Linked DNA regions of Novipirellula caenicola. The protein of the gene in region 1 interacts with the protein of each later gene in a pairwise test. Links are inferred from orthologs where the notes say so. Each region holds a gene or a part of one and is shown on either strand. Other genes may lie near its edges. The genes, in order: nth and aceE.

The links.
Region 2: the proteins of nth (region 1) and aceE interact in binary tests that used the Escherichia coli proteins (3 or more experiments, as listed by UniProt). The link is inferred for Novipirellula caenicola from one-to-one orthologs.

What each region holds. Positions count from the first base shown.
Region 1 is NZ_BAABRO010000009.1:56,059-59,232, forward strand. The notes cover bases 175-3,024. They hold nth (endonuclease III), read left to right. Parts: upstream 175-1,197; coding sequence 1,198-1,851; downstream 1,852-3,024. Other genes in these bases: ABEA92_RS17585 (MFS transporter), read right to left, coding at 175-1,083; ABEA92_RS17595 (BaiN/RdsA family NAD(P)/FAD-dependent oxidoreductase), read right to left, coding at 2,518-3,024. Outside these bases: more of ABEA92_RS17585, read right to left, coding at 1-174; more of ABEA92_RS17595, read right to left, coding at 3,025-3,174. UniProt on the Escherichia coli protein: DNA repair enzyme that has both DNA N-glycosylase activity and AP-lyase activity. The DNA N-glycosylase activity releases various damaged pyrimidines from DNA by cleaving the N-glycosidic bond, leaving an AP (apurinic/apyrimidinic) site.
Region 2 is NZ_BAABRO010000011.1:233,181-236,738, forward strand. The notes cover bases 83-3,316. They hold aceE (pyruvate dehydrogenase (acetyl-transferring), homodimeric type), read right to left. Parts: upstream 3,016-3,316; coding sequence 283-3,015; downstream 83-282. Other genes in these bases: ABEA92_RS20255 (2-oxo acid dehydrogenase subunit E2), read right to left, coding at 83-179. Outside these bases: more of ABEA92_RS20255, read right to left, coding at 1-82; ABEA92_RS20265 (SDR family NAD(P)-dependent oxidoreductase), read left to right, coding at 3,470-3,558. UniProt on the Escherichia coli protein: Component of the pyruvate dehydrogenase (PDH) complex, that catalyzes the overall conversion of pyruvate to acetyl-CoA and CO(2).

The DNA.
Region 1 (3,174 bases):
AGGAAGTGTCATCTGAGCGGTGGAGTTTAACGTCGTCAATGTCATCATCCACGTCGCACCCATCAGCAAGGTGGCGACGCATACGATCGCCGTTCCGGTGGTGTTGGCGAGCGTGGCTAATCCGATTGCAAAACCGACCATCGCGATGGCAATCGTTTGGTCAGCGCCACGATGCCGTTGGAAATGAGGCAGTGTCCATGCGGCAAACACCGCTCCGACACCGACGCAGCCCACCAGGAAACCAAACCCGCTGGCACCCCAGCCGAGATGTTGTTTTGCCACCAATGGCAACAGCGACCACAGCGCACTGCCGGGCAACACGAACAACACCACCCCGAGGATTGTGTGCCGCATTGCCACGGTTTTGGCAACGTAGCGAAGCCCTTGATACAGCGACAAGCGAAACGACAATCCACGCGACGATTCACGGCGTGTTCGTTTCCATGACAATAAAACGGTCAACACTCCGGCGAACGACAAGGCGTTGATCGCGAACGCGGTCCACACGCCGGCCATTGCAATCAAGATGCCGCCCAAGGCCGGACCGACTGCACGCGCGAGATTGAAGCTGATGCTGCCCAGCGCCACCGCGCGAGCGAGCTGGGTTTTGGGAACCAGCTCGGGGATCGATGCCTGCCAGATCGGGACGTGCACGACCATGCCCAAGCCAATGACAAATGTGAACACCAACAGCAGTTTGGCGGTGATCATGTCGCTAAAGGTCAGCGACGCCAGCGTCGCAGTGCAGGCACAAAGGACAAATTGTGTGCCGATCAGCATTCGTCTGCGATCGATGCGGTCGCCCAACACACCGACGGGAATGGCTAAAAAAATAATCGGAGCCGCCATCACGGTTCGTACGGCGGCCACCATTTCCGGCGAGGGGTCCAAGCTGGCCATCAGCCACCCCGCTCCCACTTCGTGAATCCAAGTGCCAAGATTCGAAGCGAGCGATGCAAACCAAAACGCGCGGTACAGTGGGATTTGCAGCGGGGCCCAAGCCGACGACGATGTCAGGGTACGGGCGGCGAATGCACCGGCCAACGTCTTAACCTTGTTCCGACCGCGGTCATCTCGATCCATCAAGCAATTCCTCGACGCGGGGGGCCAGAGATGGTAGAAGTTCCCTCGAAAGACAACAAAACGTAAATGACAAGCGAGTCCCAACGGGGTTCGCCATCGCAGGATAACGAATTAGTGAAGAAACAGGAACGAGCCGACCGTGTGCGGCAAAAACTCAGTCAGCTGTACCCGAATCCCCCCATCCCGCTGGACCACACCGATGAGTTCACGCTGTTAATTGCGGTCTTGTTGAGTGCGCAGTGCACCGACAAGAAGGTCAACGAAGTGACGCCCGAATTGTTCGCTGCCGCGGGCACGCCTCAGGCCATGGTAGAGTTGGGGCAAGAAGAAATCTTGCGTTTGATTCGTCCGATTGGTTTGTCGACCAACAAATCCAAAGCCATCTACAAGTTGTCGCAACTGTTGCTCGAACGCCATCAAGGCAAGGTGCCGCGAACCTTTGCCGAGCTCGAAGCACTACCCGGCGTTGGACACAAAACGGCATCGGTCGTGATGGCTCAAGCATTCGGGGTTCCGGCGTTCCCCGTGGACACTCACATCCATCGACTCGCACAGCGATGGGGGCTGTCCAGCGGCAAGAGTGTGGTTGATACCGAGCGGGACTTGAAAAAGTTGTTTCCAGAATCGTCGTGGAACGATCTGCATCTGCAAATCATCTACTACGGTCGCGAGCACTGCACCGCGCGAGGCTGCGACGGCACCAAATGCGGGCTGTGTGTCGAGCTATATCCCAATCGCAAAAAAGCCGTCATCTGGAACAAACCCTAGTAGCGGAAGTCGTCAAGACTTTCGACCGGTCAGCCCTCCCGTCGTGCCGAAAACTTCTCCGGAGCCTGTGGATCTGAACGAAATGCAAATTGCATTGGTGAGCCGCGGGCCGTAAGGCACCGGGTAGCGCGCGGGACCCGGCCGCTGACGCGTCGCGGCTCAGTAAATCAACAACCCGTCAAGACTTTCGGCAAACCGGCCCCCCTTCGTCGTAGCGGAAGTCGTCAAGACTTTCGACCGGTCAGCCCTCCCGTCGTGCCGAAAACTTCTCCGGAGCCTGTGGATCTGAACGAAATGCAAATTGCATTGGTGAGCCGCGGGCGGTAAGGCACCGGGTATCGCGCGGGACCCGGCCGCTGACGCGTCGCGGCTCAGTAAATCAACAACCCGTCAAGACTTTCGGCAAACCGGCCCTCCCTTCGTCGTAGCGGAAGTCGTCAAGACTTTCGTCCGGTCAGCCCTCCCGTCGTAGCGAAAACTTCTCCAGAGCCTGTGGATCTGAACGAAATGCAAATTGCATCGGTGAGCCGTGGTCCGTAAGGCACCGGGTAGCGCGCGGGACCCGGCCGCTGACGCGTCGCGGCTCAGTAAATCAACAACCCGTTAAGACTTTCGACAAACCGGCCCCCCTTTGTCGTAGCGGAAGTCGTCAAGACTTTCGACCATTTACTCCACCGTCGCTGCCGCGATTCCCGCGGCTCGGCCCGTGCTGAATGCGGCTTGGAAATTGTATCCTCCGATCCAGCCATCGACGTCCAGCACTTCGCCTGCGATGTAGAGTCCCTTGACGACTCGGCTTTCCATCGTTCGCGGATTGACCTCTTTCAAGTTGACTCCGCCTGCGGTTACTTCGGCTTTACTGAACCCGCGAGTCCCGGTGATCGGCAACGCCAATTGTTTGATACCGGTCACCGTCGCTCGGCGACCCGCCTTGGTCAATTCAGCAATCGTCGGGTCACCACACATCTCATGGGCCAATGAAGTTGCCAGTCGGCTCGGCACCCATTGGCTCAATACATTGGAAAGCCGACGTCGTCCTGCACCGCCTGCGGTATTACACAAAGTCGCTTCGATCGCTTCTGCCGGTACGTCGGGCGCCATATCCAGTTGCACGCGAACGCGATCGAGTTTTTCAGTCAGCGTGACAATCCGGCTGACGTCCATCGCCGCGGGGCCTGAAAAGCCGAAGTGCGTGAACAACCATGACGATCGCCGACTCATCGACTGTTTCGATTTCTTCGCTTCGGAGGTTTGGTTTTCCGCTGTCACGACGCAGTCCTCCAGCGTGATTCCCGACAGCGCCTTGGTCCACTCGAAACCGCC
Region 2 (3,558 bases), on another replicon or contig:
AGGATCTTGGTGACCTTTCCACCGACCGATGCCGGGACCGGCACGGTCGCTTTGTCGGTTTCCATTTCGACGATGTCTTGGCCTTTGCTAATCACGTCGCCGACCGACACAAAAATTTCCAGAACGTCACCAGATTCGATGCCGTCGCCCAATTCGGGAAGCTTTACTTCAGTTGCCATAAAAGAGTTTCTGGTAAGCAGATTTCAGTGGGATGTTTGTAACGTACGTTGTCTCAGGCAAGGAGACGCCTTCAACACAGGCGTCTCGGACATTGGCCTCGAACTAGGCAAAGTACGGATTGGGTTTGTCAGGGTCGATGCCAAGATCTTTGATCGCATCGGCCAGTTCCGCGGCGGTGAATAGGCCTGTTTTGGCCAACCGGGTGAGCGTTGCGTAGGTAACGCATTCCGCATCGACTTCGAAATGTCGTCGCAAGGCTTCGCGAGTTTCGCTGCGTCCCATGCCATCGGTACCCAGTACAAAGTAGTCGCCTGGGATCCAAGGTTGCAGTTGTTCACCAAGAGCTCGGACGTAATCGCTTGCCGAAATGAACGGGCCTTCGACGCCTTCGAGCTGTTCTTCGAGGTAGCTCTTGCGGGGCGTTTCGGTCGGGTGCAACATGTTCCAGCGGCTGCAGTCGGCGGCTTCGCGACGCAATTGCGTGTAGCTGGTCACGCTCCAAGCGTCGCTCGCGATGTTGTATTTCTCGGCAAGCATCTCTTGGGCTTTCAAGACGCAATTGAGGATGGCTCCACTGCCGAACAATTGAACGCGTGCCTTGGCACCTTCGACGTCGCGGCTGCGGAACTTGTACATCCCTTTGACGATGCCTTCTTCGCAACCTTCGGGCATCGCAGGATGCAAGTATTCCTCGTTTTCGCTCATCAAGTAATACATGCACTCTTCGCCATCTTGGTACATCCGTTTGAGGCCTTCCAAGATGATCACGACGACTTCGTACGCGAACGCAGGATCGTAAGCACGCACGGTCGGGAACGCGATCGCGTTGAGCAAACTGTGTCCGTCTTGGTGCTGAAGTCCTTCGCCGTTGAGCGTGGTTCGGCCAGCGGTACCGCCGATCAAAAAGCCCTTGGCTCGCATGTCCGCCGCGGCCCAAATCAGGTCGCCAATGCGTTGGAAGCCAAACATGCTGTAGTAGATAAAGAACGGAATCATGTTGACGCCGTGCGAGCTGTACGCGGTTCCGGCCGCGTTGAAGCTGCTCATCGATCCCGCTTCGGTGATCCCTTCTTCGAGGATTTGGCCGTCTTGCGATTCCTTGTAGTAGGTGATCAGCGACGAATCAACCGGCTCGTACAGCTGTCCGGCGTGAGCGTAGATGCTGAACTCGCGGAACATCCCTTCCATCCCAAAGGTGCGTGATTCATCAGGCACGATCGGGACCATGTATTTACCGACCTTCTTGTCACGGCACAACGCGATCAACGTTTGCACAACCGAGAACGTCGTGCTGCAGCTCTTGTCTTCGAGCCGGCTGATCAATTTTTTGTAGTCCGCAACCGTCGGCACTTCCATCGTCGGATGTGTCGTGGGGCGGCTAGGTACCGGGCCACCAAGAGCGGCGCGGCGTTCTTTCATGTACTTGATTTCTTGGCTATTGGCCGGCGGCGTATAGAACGGTGCCTTGCCAACCTCTTCGTCGCTGATCGGGATGCCAAACCGCGTGCGGAACTCGAGCAGTTCCTCTTCGTTCATTTTCTTTTGGTTGTGCGCGACGTTGCGGCCTTCGCCCGCTTCGCCAAGTCCATAGCCTTTGACGGTCTTGGCCAAAACGACGGTCGGTTTGCCGTTTTTCAGTTCCGTCGCCATCTTGTAGGCCGCGTATACCTTTTCAGGGTCGTGGCCACCGCGACGCATTTTTTCGAGTCGTTCGTCCGAGTAGTTTTCGACCAACTTCAGCAGTTCGGGGTACTTGCCAAAGAAGTGTTCGCGAATGTAGCTGCCCGGCATCCCGGTGTACTTTTGGTACTGGCCGTCGACGACTTCGTTCATCCGTTTGGCCAATAGACCAGTGGTGTCTTTGGCAAGCAGTTGATCCCAGTCGTCACCCCAGACGACTTTGATCACGTTCCATCCGGCACCGCGGAAAATCGATTCAAGCTCTTGGATCACCTTGCTGTTACCGCGAACCGGACCGTCGAGTCGTTGCAAGTTGCAGTTGATGACGAAGATCAGATTGTCAAGTTTCTCGCGGGCAGCGAGTCCGATCGCGCCAAGCGTTTCCGGTTCGTCACATTCGCCGTCACCAAGGAACGCCCAGACTTTTTGTCCCGACGTGTCTTTGATCCCGCGGTCGCGGAGGTATTCGTTAAAGCGAGCTTGATAGATCGCCATGATTGGACCGAGGCCCATCGAAACGGTGGGGTATTCCCAGAAATCAGGCATCAACCATGGATGCGGGTAGCTCGACAGTCCACCGCCAGGGGCAAGTTCACGACGAAAGTTCTCGAGGTTCTCTTCGCTCAAGCGGCCTTCGACAAACGCTCGGCTGTACATCCCCGGCGAAGCGTGCCCTTGGAAGTAAATCGTATCGCCCGAGTAACCGTCTTCGCCGCGTCCCTTGAAGAAGTGGTTGAAGGCAACTTCGTAAAGCGTCGCACTCGATGCAAACGTGCTGATGTGTCCGCCGACGCCGCCGGGACGTTTGTTCGCTCGCACGACCATTGCCATCGCGTTCCAGCGAACGATCGATTTGATGCGGCGTTCGATTTCGCGATTGCCGGGGTAGGCTGGTTGGTCTTTGGTGGGGATCGTGTTGACGTAGGGGGTGTTGGTGTCTTGGGCCGATTGGATCCCCTCTTCGGCAGCGCGATCGCGAAGCTGTTCGATCAGGAAACGAACACGATCCGGGCCTTTGCTCTTCAGCACATAGTCGAGTGACGACAACCACTCTTGTGTTTCCGCGGCATCCAAATCCAATTCGGCTGCGGGGGGAGCCAATTCGCCAAGATGCTGATCGACTTCGTTCTGGGCGACAGTTTTTGAGTCAGTCATATTCAATTTCTTCTTTCTATTACTGGGCTGTCCCGTAATCGCACCACTCAATTTTGTGCGGCCGTTTTTTTGTGCGAGTCTATTATGATTCGTCTGAGCGTGCAGATTAGCCGGATTAGGGTAAATACGGCAAGGGCGAGCAATTATTGGCGGATTGTCTTACCATGCAGCGAACCAAGGGGGACCCCGCGAGTGGACAAATGATGAGCAGCAATCATGCCTAGGAAAAACAAGAACGGGAATGCCCCAGATGGGGTATGTCTCGCCGTTCTCCATTCTAACGCATTTTGGTCACGCGAAGCAGGCGTCCATCGTGGATTCGCCATTGGAGTGATCGACTCTGCAGGAAGCGAGAATCCAGCAATATGAGAAGATTCTTTTCGGTACCCTAGCCTGCCTCTTCGAGCCGTCAAAGGTTTGCATTACGCTGCGGGAAACCGATCAACCAATCGCGATGCGAATGGGGCAAACGGTGCCGGGCGACGCAGCACCGGCGAGGGATGAATCAAGCAAAAAGGATCACGTGGTGGAGTTGCAATTTCG